3 regions of the Bradyrhizobium sp. USDA 223 genome follow, and region 3 is predicted to be linked to each of the others. Evidence: predicted binding sites of a transcription regulator. Region 3 holds the regulator's gene; each other region holds the start of a gene.

Region 1 (9,822 bases), 1.2 Mb from region 3:
GGAGGCGGTGCGGCATCCGCTGCAGCCGCTGCATCCGGCGACGCGGGCGGGGCTATTGGAGCTCGCCAAGGAGCGCGACGCGTTGGCGCTCAGGTGGGGGAAGTAATTCTCTCCCCGTCAGTGCGTGAAGCTGTCGTAGGGTGGGCAAAGCGAAGCGTGCCCACCAACTTGCGCGCCCTCGGGAAGAGCGGTGGGCACGGCGCTTTGCGCCTTTGCCCACCCTACGAAGGCTGCGAGGAGCGACTTGTGCGCCCTCGCTCGCAATGAACGAGGGATGCCCATTTCGCCTGAAGGCGTCGAATTAGCGCGTGCCGGGCCGTTCCCCACAGCCCGGCGATGGCATATTGTACGCGCGCCAACCGGCGCCTTGCGGAGATTCCCAGGACATCTCGCAACAGCTCTTCTTTTGCCACTATCCCGAGCCAGGTTGGTGCAAACCGACAGAACAGGGAGGCAGTGCCATGACGATGAGGCCGGATCCCACCTTTCACGCATCGCCCAAGCTTGCGATGGAAGCGCCTGCGGAAAACTTTGCTTACACCTTGCTGCTCAGTCCGGATTTCTCAAAGCCGGACGCTCTCGCGGTCATCGACGTCAAGCCGGGATCGCCGACCTATAGCCAGATCGTCCACACCGTAACGATGCCCAACAAGGGTGATGAGTTTCATCATTTCGGCTGGAATGCTTGCTCCTCCGCCCTGTCGCCGCTCGCCGGACACGCCTTCATCGAGCGGCGCTATCTCATCATCCCGGGGCTGCGCTCGTCGCGGATCTACGTCATCGATACCAAGCCCGATCCGACGAAGGCCAAGATTCACAAGATCATCGAGCCAGAGGAGGTCTTCAAGAAGACCGGCTACTCGCGGCCGCACACGATCCATTGCGGGCCGGACGGCATTTACGTGAGCACGCTGGGCGGCGGCGGCAAGGACGGCACCAACGGACCTCCGGGCGTCTTCATCATGGATTGCGAGACGTTCGAAGTTCTTGGACGATGGGAGATCGACCGTGGCCCGCAGACGCTGCACTATGATTTCTGGTGGAATCTGCCGCGCGATTACATGGTGACGAGCGAATGGGCGTTACCGCCGCAGTTCGAGAACGGGATCGTCCCGGAAGATCTGCTTGCGAACAAATATGGCCATCGTCTCCACTTCTGGGACCTTCGCGCGCGTCGCAACGTCCAGACCATCGACCTCGGCGCCAATCATCAGATGGCGCTGGAGGTGCGCCCCGCGCACGATCCGGTTCGCGAGTATGGTTTCGTCGGTGTCGTGGTCGACACCACCAACCTCGAAGCGTCGATCTGGACCTGGTGGCGCGAGGGCGGAAAATTCCATGCCGAGAAGACGGCGACGATTCCTCCCGAAGCCGCGCCCAAGGAGAAGCTGCCGCCGCTGCTGCAGGGATTTGGCGCCGTGCCGCCGCTGGTGACGGACATCGACCTGTCGATGGACGATCGGTTTCTCTATGTCTCGTGCTGGGGGACGGGTGAGATGCGCCAGTACGACGTCAGCGATCCCAGAAAGCCGAAGCTTGCGGGCTCGGTCCACATCGGCGGCATCGCGCGGCGCACGCCCCATCCGAACGGAAAGGCCTTTGCGGCGGGCCCGCAGATGGTCGAGATCAGCCGCGACGGCCGGCGCGTGTACTGGACCAATTCGCTCTATTCCACCTGGGACGACCAGTTCTATCCCGACGGGGTTCCGGGCGTGGAAGTCATGGCCAATGTCGGTCGTGACGGCGGCCTCGAGCTCGACAAGGACTATTTCGTGAGTTTCCCCGACGGATATCGTGCGCACCAGATCAGACTCGAGGGCGGCGATTGTTCGACGGACTCATTTTGCTACCCGTCGGTCTAGATGGGACGCAGGCGAGCCCGGCCCTTGGCTGGCTGTGGCTCGCGCTTGTTGCGAGCGGTCTCTACCACGGGATCAATCCGGGAATGGGATGGCCGCTCGCCGTTTCGGCCGGGCTCATGGACAAGAGCCCTCTCGCGCTCTTCCGTGCATTGTGGGCTCTGGCGGCCGGGCACCTCCTGGCAACACTTCTCGTGCTGCTGCCGTTCGCCTTCCTGCTCGTACTGGCCGAATGGCAGCGTCCAATCCAGATCGGTGCGAGTCTTCTCGTCATCGGCTTTGGCGTCTACCGGCTGATCGACCGGCGTCATCCGCGCGCGCTGGCACGAATTCCGCCGACGCAATTGGTGCTCTGGTCATTTGCCGTCGCCATCGCTCACGGCGCTGCCCTGATGCTCGTGCCGATCTATCTCGGGCTCTGCCAGGCCTTCGAGCTCGATGCCGGCCATCAGGCGGCGGGCGCGCTGATGGCGGCAAATCTCGGGATGGCGGTGCTGGTGTCCCTGGTGCACGTTGCCGCCATGGTCGGCGCCGGCGGGTGTCTGGCGTGGCTGGTCTACCGCCATCTGGGATTGAAGTTCGTCTCGCGAAGCTGGTTCAATCTGGATGCAGTCTGGGCGATCAGCCTCGTTCTGGTTGGCGCGGTGGCGCTCGCTTTCAATCTTGCGGCCTCGCGCTGAGGTCTACCGCACCAAAGCCCACTCGCCGATGATGCGAAACCGCGCCTTGGCATCATCCTGCCTGAACAGCGCAATGCGATCGATCGCGAGCGTCTCGATCCCCAGCGCCACAAACCTTGTCCGCAGCATCTGAAGGATCGGCCCGCGCCGATCCGCATCCAGCCGACCCGTCAAGGTCATGTGGAAACGGAATTCTTCCATCACGTAAGGATAGCCCCAGCGGTCGAGATAATCCCGCTGCCGCTCGCTGAGCCTCTCCGGCTTGCGACGGGCGCGATCTTCCGTCGTCAGCGGGGCGCGAAACAGGTCGAACGCGCGAACGCAATCAGCGGCAAGCTGTTGGAGAGCCTCGACCGGCTCGGCCGGAATGACGGCAATGAAGCCGCTGATGGCATCGACCACCGGTCGGATCGCCGGGATCGGACGTGTCCTGCCCGCGAAGGCCGAGCAGGCGGCCAGCAGCTCGGCTTCGGTCTTGCCAGGCGCCAGCGCCATCGGCGCCTTCAGCGTGGCGTGAAAGCCGTATTGGCGGGGATCGGCGCTGACCTCGCGCCAGTCCGGCGCGGCCTGCAGCGCTTGTTGCGGAAACGGCAGCTCGTCTCCGGTATAGGCGTCATAGCCGAGCAGCTCGGCGCCGAAGCGGGAGAGGGCGCTGTCGCGGCCTGCGGCATAGTAGATCGCGTAGCGGGGGAAACCTGTCATTGCCTCAGCATAACCAATTTACGCCGCGACGACAGCCTCGCGCGGCGTCGCCATTGCGGTGAGCAGCCGCGTCGCGTCGGTGAGATGCACGAGCCTGCCGCCTGAGATCACCGCGATCAGCCGCGGCCGCAGCTCGACGCTGTCGTCGACGAGGAGAATGTCGGCGCGGCGTCCCTCCGCGAGCAGGCCGCGATCGGTGAGGCCGGTTGCCCGCGCCGGGCCGGCGGAGATTAGATCCCAGGCCTGAGCCAGCGGCACCACGCCATCGGCGGCCAGGCGGAACGCGGCGAGCAGCTGCGCGGGATAGTAATAGTCCGACGCCAGCACCGAGCAGAGCCCCTTTGCGATCATGTCGGATGCCCTGGTCCAGCCGGTGTGGCTGCCGCCGCGCACGACGTTCGGCGCGCCGTAGACGATGGCATCGCCGTGGCCGGCCGCTGCGCGCGCCGTCTCCTCGTTGATCGGAAACTCCGCGATCAAGGCGCCGAGCTCGCGAAAGTCCCGGCGCATCGCCGGGCTCGAATCGTCGTGCGAGAGCATCCTCACCTTGGCGGTGCGGGCCGCGGCGGCCAGGCGTGACACCGAGGCGGGCACCTCGTCGGCGCGCGAGACCACGCGCTTGACCAGCCGGTCGAATTCTTCACTCGACAGCCCGGTGCGCTCCACCATGCGGTTGCGTTTGCGCGGCTTGGCCATGTCGGCGACGGTGCCGTCCATGTGGTCGTTGAATGCGAGCAGGTCGACGCGGCCCTCGGCCAGCCACCGTGCGATCTCGGCTTCGGCATCGAGATTGTAGGTCTCGTGCCGCAGGTGGAAGCGGGTGTCAGCGGCGAATTGCGGACGCTGCCGCTCGATCGCCTCCATCAGGCCGCGTGCATTGTCGGCGCTGCGCAGGCCCGGCTCCCACGAGCAGGTCGTGGCGTGAAACACGGTGGTGATGCCGTTGCTGATCGCCTGGCGGTCGCTGTCGGCGAGCGCAACGTCGATCGGAAAGTCGACGCCGGCGCGCGGCATCATCTGGCGCTCGAAGGCATCGCCGTGTAGATCGACGATGCCGGGCAGCACCAGCAGGCCACGGGCATCCAGCGCCAGCCGCGCCCGGCCGCGAGAGGCGTCGACCTTTGCAATGTCTGTTCCGGAGACGAGAAGAGATGTTTCGGCGAGCTCGGCGCCGATCAGGGCCCGGCCGCCTTCGATGAATATGTCTGTCACGCGACCGCGCTTCGTTTGCTGGCAGGAGAATTGGCGAGTGAGCTCGCTTTTGCTTCGTATGCCGAGAGGAAATCTTCAATCCCGAGCTTGCGGAAATTGGGCAGCGCCTCGCGCAACTTGTCGTGATCCCAGTCCCACCAGGCAAGCCTTGCGAGCCGTCCGGCGATCTCCTCCGAGAACCGCCGCCGCACGATGCGGGCCGGATTGCCGGCGACGATGCTGTAGGCCGGCACGTCCTTGGTGACGATCGCGCCGGCGGCGATCACCGCGCCGGTGCCGATGTTGCGGCCCGGCAGCACGATCGCGCCATGGCCGATCCAGACGTCATGACCGATATGAACGTGATGCTGCCGGCGCCACTCGAAGAACTCGAGATCGTCGCTCTCACCCTCGAAATAGGCGCTGGATCGGTAAGTGAAATGCGCCTGAGTGGCGCGATGCATCGGATGGTTGCCGGGATTGATGCGGGTCATCGCCGCGATCGAGCAGAATTTGCCGATGGTGGTGTAGGTGATCTGCGCATCGTTCACGACATAGGAATAATCGCCCATCGCCACTTCATGCAGGATCGTGCGCGCGCCGACTTCGGTGTAGGCGCCGAGCCTGGTCTCATGCAGCTTGGCCGAGGGATCGACGGTCGGCTGAACCGAAAGAGCTTTGGCGGCCATGTTGCATCCGAAGTGCGAGGGCGGGCGTCTCTCTTCGAGCGGCCGGATGACGATGTCATGACAAACAGATGACAGGGGATGATGCGCGTAGGATGGCCGCACTGCAGCAGCGCTGTCACACAAGTGTTAAGCGCCGGCGTTAGCGGTTGGCTCCAGCTACTCTGGAGCTCCTGTATGCTGGTGGTTGAAGGCCTGACGTGTCGCTTCGGCGCGAAAGCCGCGGTGGACGATGCTTCGTTTCAAGTTTCCCCGGGCGGCTTCGTCGGGGTGATCGGGCGATCCGGCGCCGGCAAGTCGACACTGCTGCGGTCCATCAACCGGCTGGTGACGCCGAGCGGAGGACGCGTCCTGTTCGACGGCGTCGACGTCACCTCGCTGCGCGGCAGGGAGTTGCGGCAGTGGCGCGCCCGCTCGGCGATGATCTTCCAGCAGTTCAACCTCGTCGGCCGGCTCGACGTCCTCACCAATGTGCTGATGGGGCGGCTGTCGACGGTGCCGACATGGCGGTCGCTGCTGCAGCTTTGGCCCGAAGAAGACAAGGCCGTCGCGATGTCGGCGCTTGAGCAGTTCGACATGGCTGCCATCGCGGCCCAGCGCGCCGACCACCTCTCGGGCGGTCAGCAGCAACGCGTGGCGATCGCGCGGGCGCTGGTTCAGCAGCCCGACATCATCCTTGCCGACGAGCCGATCGCCTCGCTCGATCCCCGCAACACCAAGATCGTGATGGATGCGCTTCTGCGCATCAACAAGCATTTCGGTATCACGGTGCTCTGCAACCTGCATTCGCTCGATCTCGCCCGCAGCTATTGCGACCGCCTGATCGGGATGGCCGCGGGGCGGGTCGTGTTCGACGGCGCGCCGGCGGCCTTGACCGACCATATCGCGCGCGAGCTGTACGATCTCGAGGCGAATGAAGTCATGGATGTTGCGCCCCGGGATGCATCGGTCGGCACGGCAGTTCCTGCCTTCGGCACGGTTGCCGCGGCCTGATTGCCGCTTCAAATCGAGCCCAGCGTAGAGCCGGAGCTCGACAGTTGCATAACCTTGAAATGGGAGACGTCATGATAGACCGTCGTACGATCGTTGCCGCTGCGGCGGCCCTGGCATTTTCAGTTTCGGCCGCTGCGGCGCAGGACTGGAAGGCAAAATATCCTGAGCTGATCTTCGCAAAAGTTCCCGACGAGAATGCCTCCGGCACCACTAACCGCTGGACGCCTCTGACGGAGTACCTGTCCCGCGAGCTTGGAACCAAGGTCACGCTGCGGATTGCCAATGACTACGCCGCAGTGATCGAAGGTCAGCGTGCAGGAAACATTCACATCGCGATGTACGGCCCGGCGTCCTACGCGCGTGCCTACATCGTTGGCGCGAAGGTCGAACCGTTCGCTATCGAGGTGAACGGCGACGGCACCAAGGGCTATTACTCGGTTCTCTATGTCAAGAGCGATTCGAGCTACAAGGACATCAAGGACCTGCAAGGCAAGAACCTCTGCCTCGTTGATCCCAATTCGACTTCCGGCAACAACGTGCCGCGTTTCGCGATGAACAAGATGGGCATCGACCCGGAAAAGTTCTTCGCCAAGGTGGTCTACTCGGGGAGCCACGAAAACGCAGTGATCGGGCTTTCGCAGGGCACCTGCGACGCGGCGTTCAACTGGTGGAACGATGAGAAGGAATCGAACCTGCTCCGGATGGAACGGAAGGGCATGGCGAAGGCCGCGGATTTCAAGATCATCATGAAGTCCGAGCAGATTGTGAACTCGCCGATGGCCTATCTCGGCAGCCTGCCTGACGACCTCAAGGCGGCGATCAAGAAAGCCGTGCTGGAAATTGCGGTGAAGGACAAGGCCGCTTTCGACAAGATCTACGAGGGGAAGCAATTGCCCTACGTCGAGGTCGACCACAAGGCGTATGAGGCCGTGATCGAACTGACCAAGTTTGTCGACAGCATTCGCAAGCAGAAATCCTGAGGGAAACGAAGGGTTGGACAAGACGGGCAGATCGCACGATCTGGCCGTCGGCTCTTCCGAACATCCCATGCGAACAGCAGTTCCCGAATTCCCGGAAGCCAGGCTGCGTGAGCTTGCCGATCGCTATGCGGCTGCAATTGCCGCCAAGCGCCGGCGCGTATGGCTCGGTGCCGCCGTCCTGATCGCCGTTGCTATTGCCGCGGGCTGGATGGGCGAGGTCAGTCTTGGAAATTTTGTCGAGAACTTCTGGCGCTTCCCGGCCTATTTCGTCAGCATCGCACCCAAATTTTCGTTCGCGACCGCATGGAGCGATTTGGCGGACTGGCTGTGGGGGTTGCCGCGCTGGACACGGCTTCTCGGGGATACGTTGCTGATCGCATATATGGGCACCCTCTCGGGTGCGCTGTGCGGTTTCGCACTTTGCTTCCTCGCCTCGGCCAATCTCGTGAAATCAGGAACGACTGTTTTCGTCACCCGGCGCGTCCTGGAATTTTTCAGGACCGTGCCGGAGATCGTGTTTGCCCTGATCTTCGTGCTGGCCTTTGGTCTCGGGCCGCTGCCGGGCGTTCTGGCCATTGCAATCCATACCGCCGGAGCGTTGGGCAAGCAGTTCGCCGAGGTTGTCGAGAACATCGACAGCAAGCCGGTCGAAGGGGTGGCGGCAAGCGGGGGCAGTTGGGTTCAGGTTGTTCGGTTCGGCGCGTTGCCTCAAGTCCTTTCGAACTTCGTGAGCTATGCCTTGCTCAGGTTCGAGATCAACGTGCGTGGCGCTGCCGTGATGGGCTTCGTCGGCGCCGGCGGGATCGGCCAGGATCTGATCGAGGCGGTTCGCAAGTTCTACTTCACCGACGTCAGCGCCATCCTGTTGCTCATCGTCCTTACCGTCATGTTGATCGACTTCCTGACGGAACGGTTGCGACACCGCCTGCTCGGGCTGGAGGGAAGCACCCGATGAGCTCCTTCAGTTTTGAAAACCGGGCCGGCATTGCCGAACGGTATCCCGACGTCTTCCGGACCGATTGGTGGCAGCGGGGAAGGATCGCAATACTCGTCGGCGGGGCGGTCGGGCTGTTCCTGTTCGGGATCGTCCAGCTCGATATTCCCTTTAACCGGCTCTCCCAAGGCATGGTCAGGCTGGGCGAATTCGTCCAGCTCATGTTGCCGCCCAATCCGGGTTCTTGGGCGGAGGTTCTGAAATATCTGCATGCGCTCGGAGAGACGGTGTCGATCGCGTTTCTCGGCACGCTGGGCGGCGCGCTGCTCGCGCTGCCGGTATCCCTGCTGGCGGCGCGCAACGTGGTTGCAAGCCGGATCATCCGCGTATTGACGCGTCGTGGCCTCGATACCATCCGTGGAGTCGATACCTTGATCTGGGCACTGATCTGGGTCGGTGTCGTGGGGCTGGGGCCGTTTGCCGGCATCCTGGCCGTGATCTGCAGCGATTTCGGAACGTTCGGCAAGCTGTTCTCGGAAGCGATCGAGGTCGCCGACAAGAACCCCGCGGAAGGCGTTCGGTCATCGGGCGGCAACCATTTCCACAGCGTCCGGTTCGGATTGCTGCCGCAGGTATTCCCGGTCTTGCTGAGCCAGGTGCTCTACTATTTCGAGTCGAACACGCGATCGGCGACGATCATCGGAATCGTTGGCGCTGGCGGCATTGGCCTTCAGCTTGCCGAACAGATCCGGGTGCTGGAATGGCAGAAGGTATCGTTTCTGATCCTGCTGATCCTGATAACGGTATCGTCGATCGACTGGATTTCCGGCAAGCTGCGCTTCGCGATTATCGGCAAGCGGACGGTCGCCTAACGTCGTGCTGGAGCCTTATCCATTCCGATTGAATCGGAACGGAACTCTGGCTTCTTGTTTTGACGCGTTTTCTCGACGCACACCGTTTCCACGTCGGATCAAGTCCGAGGGCATGCTTCGCTGGAAAACGCTCTGATCTAACCGTTCTCCACCAAGAACTCCACACGTTCTGCCGCAAAGCGCGAGTGCTTCGTCACCAGCGGCTTGCCCGTGAGATCATGGTCGGTGGCGTCGACCACCAGGATCGGCCGCCCCAGCGCCAGATCGAGCCGTGCGGCGTCGCTCGCATCGACAATCCCTGCGGTGATCCTCGTTGCGCCACGGCGATAGTCGCGGACGCCGAAATGCTCCAGCAGCTTCGTCATCGAGCGCGTCGCCGCGAACACGGCGCCTGCATCCGGGAACAGGTCAGCCGAGAGCCAGGTGGTAGAAACACAGATCGGCGTGCGGTCGGCGAGGCGAATCGCTTCGATCCGCACCAGGGGTGCGCCGGTCCTTAATCCCAGCTCCCGTGCGAGCTCGCGCGTTGCGACGTCGTTGGTCGCCTCGATCAGCCGGCCGTGCGGCTCGCGGCCATCGGCGCCGACGATCTCGGAGAAGCGCGTGCGCGAGCGCAGGGGATAAGCGAGCTTCTGGGCCTCGACATAGGTTCCGCTGCCGCGCTCGGCGCGCACCAGGCCGCGCTCGGCAAGCGCTGCCAGCGCGCGCCGCACGGTGTGGCGGTTGACGCGATAGGTCTCGGCGATCTCCATCTCGCCCGGCAATTTGTCGCCGGCCGCAAAGCGGCCGTCGGCGATGCCGCGCTCGATGCCATCGGCCACGAGGCGCCATAGCGCGACGCCCGACGAGGCTGTGTCCTGCATGCTCATGTCGCGGGAAACCTACTCCAGAAATCACAGCATTGTCACGAAACAGTCATGGCGCG
Region 2 (9,822 bases), 5.8 Mb from region 3:
TCCAGCACGGACCAAAGCTGCCGCCGTTGTAGCGGCCGCCGTTGAATCCGGGGCGGCCGAAATAGTGCCACTCGCCGTCCCAGCGATAAAATTGCGGAACCGGGTCGATGTACCAATGGCGCCGGTCTGCGCGCGACAGGCGGCGCATGGCGTCTTTCTGCTTGTAGAGCGGAATGCTGTTGCTGAGCGGCTGCCGATAGCCCGGCAGGAAGCCGTAGCCCTTCCAGACCGGCTTGGGGCGCTTTTGCACGGGCTCGGCGGGTGCGACGGCGGGCAGCAGCGACAGGACGACAGCAATGAAGAGACACAGAAGGCGAGACATGAATCGACGATAGACAGGCGGATGCGAGAAGGCCACTCAAATTCGAGTGCGAGGTGCACTCCCTCTCCCGCTTGCGGGAGAGGGTGTTTCCGCAATGGGATAGCCCCCTAGAGGAGAAAGCCCTCACCCGCGCCCTCGGTGCAACCTCTCCCGCAAGCGGGAGAGGTTGCACCGAGCCCGTGGCAATCGATTCAACCTAAAGCCATTCTGCTGTAGCCCATCTTGTCGCGCACATGCGCTTCAACGCGGTCCAGGACATGATCGAGCGAACTCTCGGCCGTATCGAGCACCAAGTGCTCCCGATCCCACGGTTCGAAAGTCAGGCTCACGACGTCATCCCAGGTTGGAACCTTGTGACCGTCAATGTCGGGCAGCCGGTTTTCCACGCGCTGCCGGTGTAACGCCGGTTCGCTGCAAATCACTTCAATCTCGACGATGGCTGCGCCGGTTCGCAAGGCGGTCTGCCGCCATCCGGCGCGGCTTGCCAGCACGGGATTGACGCAGTCCGCGATGACGATGCGCCCGAGCTTGAGGTTTTCGGCGGCGAGCGTGTTGGCAACGGCATAGCCGGCTGCGCCGACGATGAGGCCTGCGTCCCGCAATGGCTGCTCGATCGCATCGATACGAAGATAGGTCGCCGCCAGCCTGGCGGTGAGTTCGCGAGCGATCGTCGTCTTACCGGTACCTGGAAGGCCGCCGAACACGATCAGTGAGGATGGATGCTTCATGATATTCCTAACCGATCACGCCCTTCCTGATCAGGAAGCAACCATAGCCCCTGCTGTCACCGACCTGCACGACGCCAAAGCCTGCCGCTGCCGCGCGATAGAAATCGCGACGCGCGAGCTTGCCGGGCGTGACCGGCCGACCAGCAGCACGTGCGATCTCCGCGAGCACCGCGCGCTGCACCTCGGGCACGCGGTCGGGATCGTCGACCGGCATCATCACACGCACCGGATCGGGATCGAAATTGTCGAGCGGATAGACCGACATGATGGCCCGGATGGCAGTTTCCATCGTCATGCCCGGCAATTGGATCAGGCGCTGCGACGAGGTGCTCTGCGCGATCCGGGTGGCGGGGTGATTGGCGTCGACGAACACGAGGTCGTCGCCATGGCCCATCGCGGCGAGCAGCCAGAGCAAATCGGGCGTCAGGATCGGATCGATCGATTTCAGCATGTGGCGGACGTCCTCCCAATCGATCGCTAACCATAACAGGTTCCGAGCGTGATTCAGATCACGGAGGCGAGCATGGTGACTGGGATCACGGACCGCAAGGCTCGAACGCAGCCAAGCTTGGCCGCAACCAATCCGCATCGAGATGAGTGCCAAAGGAGCACGCCATGTTCCGCCTAAAGCCCTTTTTCATGACGGCGAGCCTGTTGGGAAGCCTGTTCGGCTTCGCCTGCGGGCCCGTTTCCGCGCAAGTCGCCCCGGTGCAGCCTGCCCCCACCGGGCTGCAAGGCCCGGAGCAGCGGGTGGCGCTGGTGATCGGCAATGCCAACTACCAGAACGCGCCGCAGCTTGCGAACCCCGACGATGACGCCCAGTCGATGGCGCAGTTCCTGAACTCCGCCGGGTTCGAAGTGGTCGCCGCGACCGACTTGACCCAGAACGACATGCTCCGCGTCGTCCAGGACTTCTCCGCCAAGGTCGCCTCGCGCGGTCCGAACACGGTGGCCATGGTCTATTACGCCGGTCACGGCGTGCAGCTCGCCGGCGAGAACTATCTCGTTCCGGTCGACGCCAAGGTTTCCAGCCCGACCGAGCTGGTCAACAATTCGCTGCGCCTCGTCGACGTGATGTCGACGCTGGAGACGATCCCGAGCCGCATGCGCATCGTCATCCTCGATGCCTGCCGCAACAACCCGTTCCCTGAAATCAACGACGCCGGCCGCGGCTTGGCAATCGTCGATGCGCCGAACGGCTCGATCGTCGGCTACTCGACCGCGCCAGGCGCCGAGGCGCTCGACGGCACCAATGGCCACAGCCCGTACACACAGGCGTTCCTGAACGTCGCGCGCGAGCCCAACGTGCCGATCGAGCAGCTGTTCAAGCGCGTGCGCCTGCAGGTCAACCAGACCACCAGCGGCGCGCAGATTCCGTGGGAGAGCTCCTCATTGACGAGCGACTTCACCTTCTTCGGTGACACCGCCGTTGCCGCCAACCGCGCGCCGGTGAAAGCGCCGGTCGTGCAGATGGCCTCCAATTTGCCGAGCCGCTCCACCCGCCAGGCCTATGACTACGTGGTGTCCGAGGGCCGGCCGGAGTACTATCAGGAGTTCATCCGGATGTACCCGCACGACCCGCTGTGCGACCACATCCGCTGGCTGCTCAACAACATCCTGATCTCGCAGGCCTGGCACAAGGCGGTGCTCGCCAACTCGCCGCTCGCCTACAAGAGCTTCTATGACAGCTACGGCAACAGCCCCTATGCGCAGGTCGCGCTGAAGCTGCAGGCGCAGCCGAAGCAGATCCCCCTGATGCAGGCGACCAAGTTCCTGGCGCCGCAGAACATTGCTCCGACGATCAAGATCGGCAATCTCGGCCAGCCCAAATACATGCCGCTGATGCAGCAGGGCAATGGCGCGCAGGTGAACGGCAATCTGCCGGTCGTGCAGAAGCCGCTCGACGGCAATGTCGTCGGCAAGCTCGGCAATGGCGGCCAGATCGTCACCCTGCCTGCCGGCAACAACCAGCCGAGCCCGCAGAACGGCACGCCGCCGCAGACCCCGAGCAAGATCGTCACGCTGCCTGCGCCGACCAACACGATCAACGGCAAGGTCGGCATCGGCAAGATCGTGACCCTGCCTGCGACCAACAAGCCGCAGAACGGCGGCAACAATGCCGGCAACGGCTCTCCGCCCAAGATCGTGAGCATGCCGGTGAATGTCGGCAAAGGCGGCACCAAGATCGACGTGAAGCCGGTCAACGTTCAGACGCAGAACCAGCCGATCCGCGTCAACAACGGCAACACCGGCATCGTGAGGCCCAACATTAGCCCAGTCAACAAGGTGCAGGTGCAGACCAACGTGCAGACGAGCCGTCCGCAGCTCAACACGGTGCCGAACCGCATGGTCAGCAGCAACAACAACTTCCGGCAGTCAATGAACCAGGCGCCAAGCATGAACAATGGCGGCAACCGTCGCGGCGGCTTCACGCACTGATTGGGCAAGAAGGAAGGTGCGCTCCCTCCCCCGCTTGCGGGGGAGGACTATCGCAATGAGATGTGGGCCATGGGCACCAACTCTCTCTACGTCGTCATGCCCGGGCATGACGGCCTCTCGAAATTCGAATGCGATTGCCCTGCCCACGCGGTGGACTGCGGCTCACACCGTTTCAGCCAAAGTCAGGCCACCAGCTCCGCGAACAGATCCGCATCCACATTGCCGCCTGACAGCACGATGACGACGTTCTTGCCGGCCACATCAAGGCGGCCCGCGAGTAGCGCAGCAAGCCCCACCGCGCCGCCGGGTTCCACCACCAGCTTCAGCTCGCGATAGGCAAAGGCGACCGCCGCGCCGACTTCCTTGTCCGACGCCGTGACGCCGCGCGCCAAGAGCTTGCTGTTGATCGCAAACGTCATCTCGCCCGGCATCAGCGCCATCAGCGCATCGCAGATGGTGCGGCCGGCTGGCGGATGCGGCTCGCGATGGCCTGAGCTGAGTGAAATGCCGTGATCGTCGAAGGCCTCGGGCTCGGCGACCACGATCTCGGCTTGCGGATAGCGCGCCTTCACAGCGGTCGCGACACCCGCGATCAGACCGCCGCCGGAGGCCGGCGCCACCACGATGTCGGGACTGAGGCCAAGCGTTGCCATGTCCTCGGCGATCTCGCGGCCGGCGGTGCCCTGCCCTGCGATCACGAAGGGATCGTCATAGGGTTTGACTAGCGTCGCGCCGCGCTTCTCGGCGATGCCGCGCGAGATCGCCTCGCGGTCCTCGTTATAGCGATCGTACAGCACGACCTCGGCGCCGTAGGATTTGGTGCGCTCGCGCTTGGACAGCGGCGCATCGGCGGGCATCACGATGGTTGCCTGCATGTCCAGGATCTTTGCCGCCGCCGCCACGCCCTGCGCGTGGTTGCCGGAGGAGAACGCGACGACCCCGCCGGCGCGCTTGTCCTGCGGGATCGAGAACACCTTGTTGAAGGCACCGCGGAACTTGAACGAGCCGGTGCGCTGGAGCATCTCCGGCTTCAGGAACACTTTTGCACCGACGCGCTCGTTGAGCACGGGGAAGGACAACAGCGGGGTGCGAATGGCGTAAGGCGCGATCACGCGCGCTGCGGCATCGATGTCGGCAGGGCCGACCGGAAGGGCCTGTTCGGTCATGGCGGAATGTTATCGCGGCCGATCAGGCCCGGGCAAGACACCTCCGCGAGAGGATTTCCCCATAGCGTTTTCGAGCGAAGTGGATCCCGGTTCGCGTGAAGAAAACGCGTCAAAACAAGAATCTAGAGCTATTTCGATCCATCGGATCGAGATAGCTCTAGGCGACTTGGCGCGGCTGTTCCGCGGCGGTCCGGCCGGGCAGCACCGCCCCGACCGCCAAAATGCTGTCGATAAAGACCGTTGCCGAGGCCTCCCAGGTGTAATTGGCGGCAAAGGCGACGCAGTCCTGCCGGGAGATATCGAGCGCGGCGAAGCAGGCATTGCGCAGATCGTGATCGAGCGCGCCGACCGGCGCATCGCCAATCACGTCGCGGGGACCCTTCACAGGGAAGGCCGCGACCGGCAGGCCGCTGGCGAGCGCCTCCAGCAGCACCAGGCCGAAGGTGTCCGTCTTGCTCGGGAACACGAACACGTCGGCGGCCGCGTAGATATCCGCCAGTTCCTCGCCGTGCTTCTCGCCGAGGAAGATCGCATCGGGGTAGGCCTCTTCCAGCGAGGCGCGCGCCGGGCCGTCGCCGACGACCACCTTGGTGCCGGGTAGGTCGAGGTCCAGGAACGCCTCGAGATTCTTCTCGACTGCGACGCGGCCGACCGACAGGAACACGGGTGCCGGCAGGCAGAGATCGATGACGCGCGGGTGGAACAACGTAGTGTCCACGCCGCGCGGCCACAGCACGACATTGTCGAAGCCGCGCTCGGTCAGTTCGCGCGCGAGCGCCGGCGTCGCCGCCATCACGGCGCGGCTGGCGCTGTGGAAGCGCCGCAGCGCCCGCCAGATCAGCGAGCCCGGCACTGGCACGCGGGCGCGGACATATTCGGGAAAGCGGGTATGGAAGCTGGTCGTGAACGGCAGCTTGCGCTGGCGGCAATAGCGGCGGACCATCAGGCCGATCGGCCCTTCGGTCGCGATGTGGATGCTGTCCGGGCGCGCCTCCTCGATCAGCCTTGCGATCCGGGCCGGGCGCGGCATGGCGAGGCGCACGTCGCGATAGCTCGGCATCGCAAAGGTGCGGAACGATTGCGGCGTCAGGAACGTGAACTCGACGCCGAGCGCTTTTGCAGCATCAGCGAGCTTGGTCAGCGTCCGAACCACACCGTTGACTTGCGGGTGCCAGGCGTCGGTCGCGACCAGGATGCGCATCAAGTGGTCCTTGTTATGCAGCTCTGGCTGCGACCTGTGGCACCTGCTCCGGCTTCCGCAACTGATCCGCCCAGGTGATGATCTCGAAATGGCCGTCGTCATGCTCCACCAGGGCGGTGCAACTCTCCACCCAGTCGCCGCAATTCATGTAGCGGATGCCGCCCTCGTCGCGGATCACGGCGTAGTGGATGTGGCCGCAGATCACGCCGTCGGCCTGGTGACGCCGCGCCTCGGCGGCGAGCGCCTGCTCGAACGCGCCGATATAGTTGACGGCGTTCTTGACCTTCTGCTTGGCCCATTGCGAGAGCGACCAATAGGGCACGCCGAACAGCCGGCGGAAGAAGTTGACCAGGCGGTTCATCTGGATCGCAAAATCGTAGGCCTTGTCGCCGAGATGGGCGAGCCAGCGCGCGTTCTGCACCACGAGATCGAAGATGTCGCCGTGAATGACGAGATAGCGCTTGCCGTCGGCGCCGGTATGAACCGTGTTCTCGACCACGTCGATGCCGCCGAAATGCGTGCCGTAATAGTTGCGCAGGAACTCGTCGTGATTGCCGGGAATGTAGATGACCTTGGCGCCCTTGCGCGCCTTGCGCAAAAGCTTCTGGACCAGGTCGTTATGCGATTGTGGCCAGTGCCAGCTCGATTTCAGCGCCCAGCCGTCGACGATGTCGCCGACGAGATAGATCGTATCGGCATCATGGTAGCGCAGGAAGTCGAGCAGAAGATCGGCTTGTGAACCGCGGGCTCCGAGATGGACGTCGGAGATGAACAACGTGCGAAAGCGCCGCTCCGGGCTCTCGTCACTCACATCGTAACTTCCCATGCGCCAGCCTGTAACAATGTCCCGTGACAGCGGGATGACCGATTGAACCCTTGAGGCACTTTCAAATACGAATCACGCCTTGCCTCGCCCTCCCCGCGAATATCAGTCGCATGCGACAATCAGGCGACATGGCGCCGCAGGGTAGGTGCGCTCCCTCCCCGCTTGGCTTGCGGGAGAGGCGAAGCAAGCCCGCCTCAGTAGAACTTGTGGAAATGATGGATCGGCCCGTGGCCGTGGCCGACGCTGAAGCGGTCGGCGGCGGCGATCGCGGCGCTGATCCAGGTCTTGGCGTTGCGCACGGCGGCCTCGAGGTCCTCGCCCCTGGCCAGCCTCGCTGCGATGGCGGAGGACAGCGAGCAGCCGGTGCCATGGGTGTTGCGGGTGGCCACACGCGGCGCGGCAAGCGCGATCGCGGTCTCGGCAGTGACGAGATAGTCGGTGCTCTCGGCGCCCTCCCCGTGCCCGCCCTTGATCAGGACGGCGCGGCAGCCCAGCGCCAGCAGGCGGCGTCCCTGGCTTTCGATCTCGGCCTCGCTCGCCGCCACCGGCGCATCGAGCAGGGCCGCAGCCTCCGGCAGGTTCGGCGTGATCACGGCAGCCAGTGGCATCAGCCTGGTGCGCAGGGCGTCGACGGCCTCCGCGGCGAGCAGGCGGTCGCCGGAGGTCGCCACCATGACGGGATCGAGCACGACATGCCGCGGCGCCCAGCGGGACAGCGCGGCCGCGATGGCATCGATGCTGGCGGCCTGGGCCACCATGCCGATCTTCACCGCACCGATGTCGAGGTCGGAGAACACCGCGTCGATCTGCTCGGTGACGAACCCGGCCGGCACCGCGTGAATGCCGGTCACGCCGCGCGTGTTCTGCGCCGTCAGCGCCGTGATCACGGAGGCGCCATAGACGCCGAGCGCGGCAAAGGTCTTCAGGTCCGCCTGGATGCCGGCGCCGCCGCTCGAATCGGAACCGGCGATGGTGAGTGCGACCGGGGTCGTCATCGCGGGAGACATGTGTTTGAGGAGGCCGCCATGGCCTCTCGTAGCGCGACTGTGGAACGTCAGCAAGCGCGCCGGGCCGCCGCCAGGCGTGATTCGCGAACCGATTGCGCACCTTGCGAATCAGTCGGACACCGCGCGGACCAGGGCCCGCAATGGTGCGGACTTGAAAATGCAACGGCGCCGGACCCTTGCTATAGTCGCGTACCTTAGCGTGCTTCGCCGGTGACGCGAGACGTCAGGTGGTGGAACCGTCCGGCGCCCCCATGTTGCGGGCCGCCCGGCCGCGCAAGCCACCTGAACAAGACTCCTTGGGGTGGAACGATGTGGGCCTTCTTCGAACGTCTCCTCGACTCGTCCATGCTGTCGCCGCACGGCATCTGCCTGTTGTGGGAGCCTGAGCTGATCTGGCTTCACGTCGTTTCCGACGCCAGCATTGCCGCCGCCTATTTCTCGATCCCGTTCGCCCTCGCCATCCTCGTCACCAAGCGGCGCGACCTCAAATTCGGCTGGGTCTATTGGGCGTTCGCGATCTTCATCATGGCGTGCGGCCTGACCCACGTGCTGTCGATCTACACGCTCTGGGTTCCGATCTATGGCATCGAGGGCATGGTCAAGGCCGCCACGGCGGTCGCGTCGGTCTTCACCGCCGCCGCGCTCTGGCCGCTGCTGCCGAAGATCCTGACGATCCCCTCGCCGTTCGAGCTGCGACAGGTCCAGGCCGCGCTCGAGGAGGAGGAAATCAAGAGCCGCGACGCCGCGCTGCTGCTGCAGCAGGTCCGCGACGCCCAGCGCGCGATGCGCGAGAGCGTGGCGCGCCTCACAGCGATCGTCGAGACCGCGGTCGACGGCGTCATCCTGCTCGATGCGGAGGACCGGATCCTGCTGTTCAATCCGGCCTGCGAGCGCTTGTTCGGCTACCGTGCCGACGAGGTGATGAACCGCAACGTCGGCATGCTGATGCCCGAGGCGGATGCGGCGCCCGACCGCCAGGCGCGGCATTTCGCGACCGGCGGCGAGGCCGTCGGCCTGCGCAAGGACGGCACGACGTTTCCGATGGACCTGTCGGTCGGCGAGGCGCGGCAGGACGGCGAATTGATCTTCGTCGGCATCGTCCACGACCTCACCGCGCGCAAGCTGACCGAGCAGCAGCTTCAGCAGGCGCAGAAGATGGAGACGGTCGGTCAGCTCTCCGGCGGCATCGCGCACGACTTCAACAACCTGCTGACCGTGATCATCGGCAATGCCGAGCACCTGAGCGAGCAGCTCAAGGCGAGGCCCGACCTCGGGCGCTTTGCCGACGACATCTGCCAATCGGGCGAACGGGGCGCCGAGCTGACGCAGCGCCTGCTCGCCTTCAGCCGCCGCCAATTGCTGCGGCCTCAGACGATCGATTGCCGGAGCCTGCTCGATTCCATGTTCAAGCTGCTCAAGCGCACCTTGCGCGAAGACATCGAGATCAGGACGACCTCCGGGCCCGGCACGATCCTGGCCTTTGCCGACCGCGCCCAGCTCGAATCCGCCGTGCTCAATCTCGCGCTCAACGCGCAGGATGCCATGCCATCGGGAGGCCACCTCACGCTGGCCACGGAGCTGGTCACGATCGAAGATGATGACGGTGCCGTTCACCGGGAGGTCGCGCCCGGCAGCTACGTCCTGATCGCGGTCACCGATGACGGCGAAGGCATGACGCCCGAGGTCGCCGTACGCGCGTTCGAGCCGTTCTTCACCACCAAGGAGGTCGGCAAGGGCTCGGGCCTCGGCCTCAGCATGGTCTACGGCTTTGCCAAGCAATCAGGCGGCCATGTCTCGATCTACAGCGAGGCTGGCCTTGGGACCACGGCCAGGATCTACCTGCCGCGCGCGAGCACCGGTAGGTCGCAAGCCGATCTTCCCGACGGCGAGGACACGGCGCCGCGAGGCTACGAGACGGTCCTGATCGTCGAGGACGATCCGTTCGTCCGCTCCTCCGTCATTCGCAGGGTGGAAGCGCTCGGATATCGCGTCGTCGCTGCGGTCAACGGCAAGGATGCCTTGCACCAGTTGCAGGGCGATCCCGGCATCGACTTGCTATTCACCGATATCGTGATGCCGGGCGGCATGAGCGGCTGGGAGCTCGCCGATCAGGCGCGGCGTGTGCGTCCCGGC
Region 3 (9,822 bases):
GCCTAAAATATTGAAGGCACGTGTTTTTGTTCGAATTGGCGAATTCCACTTCGGCCGAAAACGCGCTAGTGGAGGGGCAGGGGGCATGCGCGATTCCGGCGCCGGCGGCGAGGGTTCGTTGAATGCCTGCGCGTCCGCCTGTCCGCCGGCCACCCTGGCCGCTGAAGCGTTGTTCGAGGTCTAGATGCTGGAAGCCATACGCAGGGCGATGACGTTTCTGCGCCAGAAGCAAGTCCTGCATAAGCTTGGAGTCGTGATCAGCATCGCGGTCATCGGCATCGCTTGCTACGTGCTCTACCACATGCTGCGCGGCATCGATTTCAACGAGGTCCTCGAAGCGATCAAGAGCACCGAGCCGAGCCAGATTGCGATGGCGGCGCTATTCGTCACTGCGGGCTATTTCACGCTGACCTTCTACGACCTCTTCGCCACGCGCGCGATCGGCCATGCCCATGTGCCCTATCGCATCAACGCGCTCGCGGCCTTCACCAGCTATTCGATCGGCCACAATGTCGGCGCCTCCGTCTTCACCGGCGGGGCGGTGCGCTACCGCATCTATTCGGCCTATGGGCTCAACGCGATCGACGTCGCAAAAATCTGCTTTCTCGCCGGCCTGACCTTCTGGCTGGGCAATGCCGCCGTGCTCGGCCTCGGCATCGCCTACCATCCGGAGGCGGCAGCCTCGATCGACCAGCTGCCGGTCTGGCTGAACCGGACACTGGCGCTGACGATCATCGTGGCGCTGATCGGTTACGTGATCTGGGTCTGGAGCCAGCCGCGGGTGGTCGGCCGCGGCCCCTGGACCGTGGTGCTGCCGGGCGGCCCGCTGACGCTGCTCCAGATCGCGATCGGCATCGTCGATCTCGGTTTCTGCGCGCTGGCGATGTATGTGCTGGTCCCCGACGAGCCCAATCTCGGCTTCGTGATGGTCGCGGTGATCTTCGTCTCGGCGACCCTGCTCGGCTTCGCCAGCCATTCACCCGGAGGCTTGGGGGTGTTCGATGCCGCCATGCTGGTCGGCCTCTGGCAGATGGACCGCGAGGAGCTGCTGGGCGGCATGCTCCTGTTCCGCGTCCTCTATTATCTGTCTCCGTTCGTCTTATCTGTAATCTTGCTGACGTTTCGAGAGGTTATAATCGGCGCCCGATCGAAGCGCTTGCAACAGGCGGCGCTCAAGCTGGACCCCGGCCCGGCGCCTGAAGCCGCCTATGTGAGAGAGCGCAGCGACAGCGGCGCCTGACCGGTGTCAGGTCCTTAAGGACAGCCCAGGAGAAGTCCGCCCCGATGGCGATCGACGCCCCCTCTTCTCCCTCCGCCCAGCCCTGGTCCGATCGGCTGCGGCACTCGACCATCATCCTGATCGCCGCGGCGCTGGCGCTGTCCGTCGTGGTCTCGCTCGGCGAATTGTCGGCGCTGCACGCTGCAATCGTGTTCCTCTGCATCGCGGCGGCTGCCTTGATCCCGTGGCGGCTGCACGATCCCGCCACCTCCCGCGACGACGTCAGACGCATCAACCCGGTCGAGAGCGCGGCGGTGGCCGCGGTGGTCGCCGGCATGCCGGATCCGGCGGTGCTGCTCGACCGGGCCGGCCGCGTCATCCACCTCAACGCCGCCGCCGCCCAGCTCGCGCCGGCGCTGCGCAAGAACGAGCTCGCCCAGTTCGCGCTGCGCTCGCCGGAGATCATCACCGCGCTGCGCGAGGCCATCGCGACCACCGAGCCGCGGCGCGCGACCTATCTCGATCATGTTCCGGTTGATCGCTGGATGGAGCTGATCATCACGCCGGTACCGGTGCCGACCAGCTTCGGCGGCGCCGACAAATGCATGCTGATGACCTTCCACGACCAGACGCCGCTGCGCCGGGTCGAGGAGATGCGCGCCGACTTCGTCGCCAATGCCAGCCACGAGCTGCGCACGCCGCTGGCGGCGCTGTCGGGCTTCATCGATACGCTCCAGGGCCAGGCCAAGGACGATCCCAAGGCGCGCGAGCGCTTCCTCGGCATCATGCACAACCAGGCCACGCGCATGGCGCGCCTGATCGACGATCTCTTGTCGCTGTCGCGGGTCGAGCTGTCGGCCCATGTCCGGCCCGACACCCTGGTCGATCTCGTCCCGATCATCCGTCAGGTCGCCGACGGGCTCGAGCCGCTGGCGCGCGAGCGTCAGGTCGAGGTGGACATCCACCTGCCGGAGCCGCCGGTGATGATCGCGGGGGACCGCGAGGAGCTGCTCCGCCTGTTCGAGAACCTGATCGAGAACGCGCTCAAATACGGCGCCTCCGGCGGGCGCGTCATCGTGTCGCTGACCTCGAGCGCCGCCGCTGACGGAACTCAGGAAATCCGGGTCATGGTCCGCGATTTCGGCCCGGGCATCGCGCCGGAGCACCTGCCGCGGCTGACCGAGCGCTTCTACCGGGTCGATGTCGGCGACAGCCGCTCGCAAGGCGGCACCGGGCTCGGGTTATCGCTGGTGAAACATATTCTTAACCGTCATCGCGGCCGCCTTTTGATCGAAAGCGTGCCCAGGCAGGGCGCCACCTTCACCGCCTGTTTTCCCCAGACCAAGACTCCGGCTTGATCGGAAACGCAAGCAATTTCAATTGCTTGGTGTCGTCATCCAACTGTCACGAAACCTTCGTAAAAGCACAGCCGACCGCCCCTAAAGCGGCGGCGCGGGGAGCGCGATCGGGCGCGGATGGCGCTTCGCTCCCCTGTATGGAGACCAGCATGAATTTCCTCAAAACCATGGTCGCTGCCGGCTTGGTCGCCGCATCGACGACGGTAGCCTTTGCGGCCGACATCACCGGTGCCGGCGCGACGTTCCCGTTCCCGATCTATTCGAAGTGGGCCGACGCCTACAAAAAGGAGACCGGCAACGGTCTAAACTACCAGTCGATCGGCTCGGGTGGCGGCATCAAGCAGATCCAGGCCAAGACCGTGACCTTCGGCGCCACCGACGCGCCGCTCAAGGCCGAGCAGCTCGAGAAGGACGGCCTCGTCCAGTGGCCGATGGTGATGGGTGCCATCGTCCCCGTCGTCAACCTCGAGGGCGTGAAGCCGGGCGAGCTGGTGTTCGACGGCGAGACCCTGGCCAACATCTATCTCGGCAAGATCACCAAGTGGGACGATGCCGCGATCAAGAAGCTCAATCCCAACGCGAAGCTGCCGTCAGAGGCCATCACCGTGGTCCGTCGTTCGGACGGCTCGGGCACCACCTTCAACTTCACCAACTATCTCTCCAAGGCCAGCGCGGACTGGAAGAGCAAGGTCGGCGAGGGCACCGCGGTCGAGTGGCCGGTCGGCGTCGGCGCCAAGGGTAACGAGGGTGTGTCCGGCAACATCAGCCAGACCAAGAACTCGATCGGCTATGTCGAATACGCCTATGCCAAGCAGAACAAGCTCACCCACACCGGTCTCGTCAACAAGGCCGGCAAGCCGGTGCAGCCGACCGTCGAGGCCTTCCAGGCGGCCGCTTCCAACGCCGATTGGTCCAAGGCTCCCGGCTATTACGTCATCCTGACCGAGCAGCCCGGCGAGAAGTCCTGGCCGATCACGGCGGCGACGTTCATCCTGATGCACAAGTCCGCCACCGACAAGGCGGCCGCGCAGGAAGCAATCAAGTTCTTCCGCTGGGCCTTCAAGAACGGCGGCAAGATGGCCGAGGAGCTCGACTACATCCCGATGCCGGACAGCGTCGTCCAGCAGATCGAAAAGACCTGGGCTGCCGAGATCAAGAGCTAAGGCGCTATATGTGTCCCGGACACGGTTCCGGGATGCTGCAAGATCTCCGCTCCGGATCGGCCTCCTGCCGTATCCGGAGCGCGCCACCAACAACAAGCGTACATAAAACGGGTATAGGGGATCGGCGTGGCTGAGATGGCTGTTGAGAGCAATGTGATTGATGCTGCCGGTCCATATGATCGCGCCAAGGCCTTGAGCGCGTTCAAGCTCGGCGACGTCACCTTCTACTGGATCACGCGGTTGTCCGCGATCTCGGTGCTGCTGATCCTCGGCGGCATCATCATCTCGCTGATCGTCGGCGCCTTCCCGGCGATCCAGGAGTTCGGCATCTCCTTCCTGTGGACGCAGCGCTGGGCGCCCTCGGCCGATCCGCCGGTGCTCGGCGCGCTCGGGCCAATCTACGGCACGCTCGTCACCTCCTTCATCGCGATGCTGATCGCCATTCCCGTCGGTCTCGGCATTGCGATCTTCCTCACCGAGCTCTGCCCGCAATGGCTGCGCCGCCCGATCGGCATGGCGGTCGAGCTGCTCGCCGGCATTCCCTCGATCATCTACGGCATGTGGGGCTTCTTCGTGCTCGGCCCCTTCCTGGCCAACACCTTCCAGCCCTTCATGATCAGGGTGTTCGACGGCGTCCCCGTGCTGGGCGCGATCTTCGCAGGGCCCCCGTCCTATCTCAGCCTGTTCAACGCCGCGCTGATCCTCGCCATCATGGTGCTGCCCTTCATCACCTCGATTTCGGTCGACGTGTTCAAGACGGTGCCGCCGGTGCTGAAGGAAGCCGCCTACGGCGTCGGCTGCACCACCTGGGAGGTCGTCCGCAGCGTGGTGATCCCCTACACCCGCGTCGGCATCATCGGCGGCGTCATGCTGGCGCTGGGCCGGGCGCTCGGCGAGACCATGGCGGTGACCTTCATCATCGGCAACTCGTTCCGGATCTCCTCGTCGATCTTCGCGCCGGGCACGACCATCTCGGCGGCGATCGCATCCGAGTTCGCCGAGAGCGACGGCCTGCACCAGTCCGGCCTGATCCTGCTCGGCCTCCTGCTGTTCGTGCTGACGTTCTTCGTGCTCGCGGCCGCCCGTTTGATGCTGCTGCGCCTCGAAACCAAGGCCGGGAAGTGAAGCCATGAACCCGATCTATTCACGCCGCCGCCGCTGGGACATCGTCATCCGCGGCCTCTGCATCGCCGCCGCCGCCTTCGGCGTCACCTGGCTCGCGCTGATCCTGGTCACGCTGCTCTACAACGGCCTGGCCGGGCTCAACCTCCAGGTCTTCACAGCTGACACGCCGCCGCCCGGATCGAACGAGGGCGGCCTGCGCAACGCCATCGTCGGCTCGCTGATCATGACCGTGATCGGCGTCGGCATCGGCGCGCCGCTCGGCCTGTTCGCCGGCACCTATCTCGCCGAGTACGGCCGCAACGACAAGCTGACCTCGGTGATCCGCTTCATCAACGACATTCTCTTGTCGGCACCCTCGATCATCATCGGCCTCTTCATCTATGGCGCGGTGGTGGTGCCGATGCGCGGCTTCTCGGCGATTGCGGGCGCGCTGGCACTTGCCGTCATCGTGATCCCGGTCGTCGTGCGCACCACGGAGGACATGCTGCTGCTGGTGCCGAATCCGTTGCGCGAAGCTGCCAGCGCGCTCGGCCTGCCGCGCTCGCTGGTGATCAGGCGAATCGCGTACCGTGCGGCGCGCGCCGGCCTCATCACCGGCGTGCTGCTCGCCACCGCCCGGGTCGCCGGCGAGACCGCGCCGCTGTTGTTCACGGCGCTGTCGAACCAGTTCTTCAGCCTCGGCCTGGACAAGACGATGGCGAACCTGCCTGTCACCATCAACAACTTCGTGCAGAGCCCCTACGAATATTGGAAGCAACTCGCCTGGAGCGGCGCGCTGCTGATCACCCTGACCGTGCTTGCCCTTAACATTGGCGCGCGCATCCTTGGCGCCGAGAGGACTGCAAAATGAGTGAAATGTCTGTTTCCGTCAGCGCACCGACCGTTCATCCCGGTTCGCAGCCGTTGCCCGAGGCGCCCGCCAAGGTCACCGCGCGCAACCTCAACTTCTACTACGGTGACCACCACGCGCTGAAGAACATCAACCTGGCGCTCGGCACCAACCGCGTCACGGCGTTCATCGGCCCGTCCGGCTGCGGCAAGTCCACCCTGCTGCGCATCTTCAACCGGATGTACGACCTCTATCCGGGCCAGCGCGCAGAGGGTCAGCTGTTGCTCGACCACACCAACATCCTCGACCCCAAGCTCGACCTCAACCTGCTCCGCGCCCGGGTCGGCATGGTGTTCCAGAAGCCGACGCCGTTCCCGATGACGATCTACGAGAACATCGCCTTCGGCATCCGCCTCTACGAGAAGATCTCCAAGTCCGAGATGGACGGCCGCGTCGAGAAGGCGCTGCGCGGCGGCGCGCTGTGGAACGAGGTCAAGGACAAGCTTAATGCCTCCGGCCTGTCGCTCTCCGGCGGCCAGCAGCAGCGCCTCTGCATCGCCCGCACCGTCGCGGTGCGGCCCGAGGTGATCCTGTTCGACGAGCCCTGCTCGGCACTCGACCCGATCTCGACCGCCAAGGTCGAGGAGCTGATCCAGGAATTGTCCGAGAATTACACGATCGCGATCGTCACCCACAACATGCAGCAGGCGGCGCGCGTCTCCGACAAGACCGCCTTCATGTATCTCGGCGAGTTGATCGAGTTCGACGACACCAGCAAGATCTTCACGTCGCCGAGCGATCGGCGCACGCAGGATTACATTACCGGCCGGTTCGGCTGAGGAGACGGAACATGGGTTCTGAACATACCTTAAAGGCTTTCGACAGCGACCTTCAGGAGCTCACCCGCCTGGTCGCCGAGATGGGCGGCATCGCCGAGCGCATGATCGTCGATTCCGTCGACGCGCTGATCCGCCGCGACGTGGCGCTCGGCCAGCGCGTCGTCGCCACCGACGGCGAGCTCGACGCGCTGCAGAAGCGCATCGAGGAGCGCGCCGTGCTCACCATCGCCCGCCGCCAGCCGATGGCCGTGGACCTGCGCGAGATCGTCGGCGCCATGCGCGTTGCGACCGATCTCGAGCGCATCGGCGATCTCGCCAAGAACATGGGCAAGCGCGTCGCGGCGCTGGAGACGGATTTTCATCCGCTCAAGCTGTTCCGCGGCCTGGAGCACATGACCGACCTCGTGCAGCAGCAGGTCAAATCGGTGCTGGACGCCTATGCCGCGCACGACCTCCCGGCGGCGATGGCGGTGTGGAAGGGCGACGAGGAAGTCGACGCCATCTGCACCTCGCTGTTCCGCGAGCTCCTCACCTACATGATGGAGGATCCGCGCAACATCTCGTTCTGCATCCACCTGATGTTCTGTGCCAAGAACATCGAGCGGATCGGCGACCACGCCACCAACATCGCCGAGACCGTGTTCTACATGATCGAGGGCCAGGCGATCACCGACAAGCGGCCGAAGGGCGACATGACGACCTTCGCCACGACGGTGCCGAACACCTGACGACTTAAGGAGCGACGACAACATGGGCGCACGCATTATGGTGGTTGAGGACGAGGAAGCTCTCACCGAGCTTCTTCGCTACAACCTCGAAGGCGACGGCTATGACGTCGAGACGGTGATGCGCGGCGATGACGCCGACACCCGCCTCAAGGAGCACATTCCCGATCTGATCGTGCTCGACTGGATGCTGCCGGGCCTGTCGGGCATCGAGCTGTGCCGGCGGCTTCGGACCCGCTCCGAGACCAAGCAGCTGCCGATCATCATGCTCACCGCGCGCGGCGAGGAGAGCGAGCGGGTGCGCGGGCTTGCGACCGGCGCGGATGATTACATCGTCAAGCCGTTCTCGGTGCCGGAGCTGCTTGCGCGCGTGAAGGGTCTGCTCAGGCGTGCGAGTCCCGAGCGCCTCGCCACCGTGCTCGCCTATGGCGATATCGAGCTCGACCGCGACAAGCGCCGCGTGGCGCGCTCAGGCCGGCCGATCGATCTCGGCCCGACCGAATATCGCCTGCTGGAGTTCTTCCTGGAGCATCCCGGCCGCGTGTTCTCGCGCGAGCAGCTGCTCGACAGCGTCTGGGGCCGCGACATTTACATCGACGAGCGCACCGTCGACGTCCATATCGGCCGCCTGCGCAAGCTGCTCAATCTCGGCCGCGAGCAGGACCCGATCCGCACCGTCCGCGGCGCCGGCTACGCGCTGGACGATCGCTTTGCGAAGGCTGAGCAGACATAAAGCGCCAGCGACAGCTGGTTTGGCGAACTGCGGCGCCGATCTCGACCGTCATCCCGGGGCGCGCGCAGCGCGAGCCCGGGATCTCAGCGCGAGCGCTCGCGCTCGCCGCGATCAACGATAGTACGTGGTCTGGCGAAGACTCGCAGTAACCATCTCGCGCAATCACCGCGCCCTGTGGTTATGGATCCCCGCTCCCCGTGCGCAATCGCGCACTAGGCGGGGATGACACCGAATAATTGGAGCCGTCATCGTGTGACGGCTGCTGTCCTGGCAATCAATGAAATCGCGAGCTCACCGCGTGCCCGGCTTCGGTGCTGCGCGACGGCGGTCCGCTGCGGGCTGATAGGCCACGCGCGAATGCTGGGCGCAGTAGGGCAGGCCTGAGAGCGCCTTGCCGCCGCAGAAGAAGAAATCCGGGCTCGATGGATCGCCGACCGGCCAGTGGCAGGTCGCCTCGTTCAATTCCAGCAGCGACAGCCGCTGGCTCATCGGCACCACGTTGTCGTAGGTAACCGGCTCGGCTTCCAACTCGACCTCGAAGGCCTGCGCCAGCGCGGTGTTGCCGCGCGCGACGGGGCGGGTCACCCGCATCATGTGCTGCGCGGGCCGTGCCTTGCGCGGCCTGGGCGCTGCCGATGAAGGGCTCTTGGCGCGGCCGGACAGGCCGAGCCGGTGCACCTTGCCGATCACGGCATTGCGGGTCACATTGCCGAGCTCCGCCGCGATCTGGCTGGCCGAAAGTCCGGCCTCCCAGAGCTTCTTCAGCTGCTCGACGCGATCATCGGACCAGGTCAAAACCGTCATTGCACCCTTTCCCTCGCTGCGCGCCTGCCATCCTGGGCCTTCGCAGCGAATGCTTTAGCCTTGAAAAACCCGTGCCGTCAGAATCCCTTAAGGCTCGCCGGGCGCGCTCAAGACGCCCGAACGTTTACGCCGGTACATGAGGACTTCTGGGATCAGAACTGCTGCACGAGATGTCGTATCTGACAGTCCAAACGCTACAATATGGCGTGACTCCCGCGCAAGAGTCCGCCGACTCGCTTCCACATGTTCCGTGGTGAAAAACCGCAAAATCGGCACCGCAAGACTACGGAATCAGCGTTTCGCGAGGCTTTCCGGGCGGCATTGACACCCGTCTTGCCAAGCATAAGATAGTGGCACGTGCCGCCCTTAAAAGGCGGCACGTTTCGTTTTCCGGGGCCGGTTGATGGTGCGTCGCGCAATGCATGCCTCACACCGTCCGCAACATTCAAGTGATGTCATGACTAACAGCGCAGCGCCGCATTTGCTCCCCGTTTTCGCCAGGGCCGACCTCGGTTTCGAGCGCGGCGAAGGCTGCTGGCTGATCGCGACCAACGGCGATCGCTATCTCGATTTCACCTCGGGCGTGGCGGTGAATGCGCTCGGCCATGTCCATCCCGCGCTGGTCAAGGCATTGCAGGAGCAGGCGACCAAGCTCTGGCACATGTCGAACCTGTTCCAGAGCCCTGACGGCGAGAAGCTCGCAAGCCGCCTCTGCAATGAGAGCTTTGCGGACTTCGTGTTCTTCTGCAATTCCGGCGCCGAGGCGCTGGAAGGCGTGATCAAGCTGGTGCGTCACCATCACTTCTCCAAGGGGCATCCGGAGCGTTACCGCATGATCACCTTCGAGGGTGCCTTCCATGGCCGCACGCTGGCGACGCTCGCCGCCACCGGCTCTGCGAAATATCTCGAGGGCTTCGGCCCGCCGATGGATGGCTTCGACCAGGTGCCGCATGGTGATCTGGAGGCTGTGAAGAAAGCGATCGGTCCGCACACCGCCGGCATTCTCATCGAGCCGATCCAGGGCGAG

What was found. Region 3 encodes PhoB, which activates phosphate uptake and scavenging genes when phosphate is short. Its sites were predicted from a motif close to TGTCATNNANCTGTCAT; they were not measured.
Region 1: a site for PhoB is predicted at 5,179-5,195, ahead of phnC (phosphonate ABC transporter ATP-binding protein). Genes of this name have one in related genera too.
Region 2: a site for PhoB is predicted at 6,706-6,722, ahead of ABIA40_RS05385 (UDP-2,3-diacylglucosamine diphosphatase). Genes of this name have one in related genera too.

The regions. Positions count from the first base shown of each region.
Region 1 covers NZ_JBIYDR010000001.1:5,830,286-5,840,107, reverse strand. The annotation lists gene ABIA40_RS27235 (dihydrodipicolinate synthase family protein) at 1-106, shown strand, start outside; gene ABIA40_RS27230 (selenium-binding protein SBP56-related protein) at 462-1,862, shown strand; gene ABIA40_RS27225 (hypothetical protein) at 1,946-2,539, shown strand; gene ABIA40_RS27220 (DUF1045 domain-containing protein) at 2,543-3,241, opposite strand; gene ABIA40_RS27215 (alpha-D-ribose 1-methylphosphonate 5-triphosphate diphosphatase) at 3,260-4,453, opposite strand; gene ABIA40_RS27210 (chloramphenicol acetyltransferase) at 4,450-5,121, opposite strand; gene phnC (phosphonate ABC transporter ATP-binding protein) at 5,296-6,111, shown strand; gene phnD (phosphonate ABC transporter substrate-binding protein) at 6,183-7,091, shown strand; gene phnE (phosphonate ABC transporter, permease protein PhnE) at 7,159-8,046, shown strand; gene phnE (phosphonate ABC transporter, permease protein PhnE) at 8,043-8,897, shown strand; gene phnF (phosphonate metabolism transcriptional regulator PhnF) at 9,035-9,766, opposite strand.
Region 2 covers NZ_JBIYDR010000001.1:1,239,854-1,249,675, reverse strand. The annotation lists gene ABIA40_RS05415 (hypothetical protein) at 1-322, opposite strand, end outside; gene ABIA40_RS05410 (AAA family ATPase) at 514-1,050, opposite strand; gene ABIA40_RS05405 (RbsD/FucU family protein) at 1,058-1,501, opposite strand; gene ABIA40_RS05400 (caspase family protein) at 1,666-3,489, shown strand; gene ABIA40_RS05395 (threonine/serine dehydratase) at 3,672-4,655, opposite strand; gene ABIA40_RS05390 (glycosyltransferase family 4 protein) at 4,813-5,856, opposite strand; gene ABIA40_RS05385 (UDP-2,3-diacylglucosamine diphosphatase) at 5,870-6,682, opposite strand; gene thiD (bifunctional hydroxymethylpyrimidine kinase/phosphomethylpyrimidine kinase) at 6,877-7,677, opposite strand; gene ABIA40_RS05375 (PAS domain S-box protein) at 7,999-9,822, shown strand, end outside.
Region 3 covers NZ_JBIYDR010000001.1:7,048,070-7,057,891, forward strand. The annotation lists gene ABIA40_RS32760 (lysylphosphatidylglycerol synthase domain-containing protein) at 185-1,240, shown strand; gene ABIA40_RS32765 (ATP-binding protein) at 1,285-2,577, shown strand; gene pstS (phosphate ABC transporter substrate-binding protein PstS) at 2,727-3,740, shown strand; gene pstC (phosphate ABC transporter permease subunit PstC) at 3,876-4,865, shown strand; gene pstA (phosphate ABC transporter permease PstA) at 4,870-5,715, shown strand; gene pstB (phosphate ABC transporter ATP-binding protein PstB) at 5,712-6,533, shown strand; gene phoU (phosphate signaling complex protein PhoU) at 6,545-7,261, shown strand; gene phoB (phosphate regulon transcriptional regulator PhoB) at 7,284-7,991, shown strand; gene ABIA40_RS32800 (GcrA family cell cycle regulator) at 8,283-8,795, opposite strand; gene ABIA40_RS32805 (aspartate aminotransferase family protein) at 9,253-9,822, shown strand, end outside.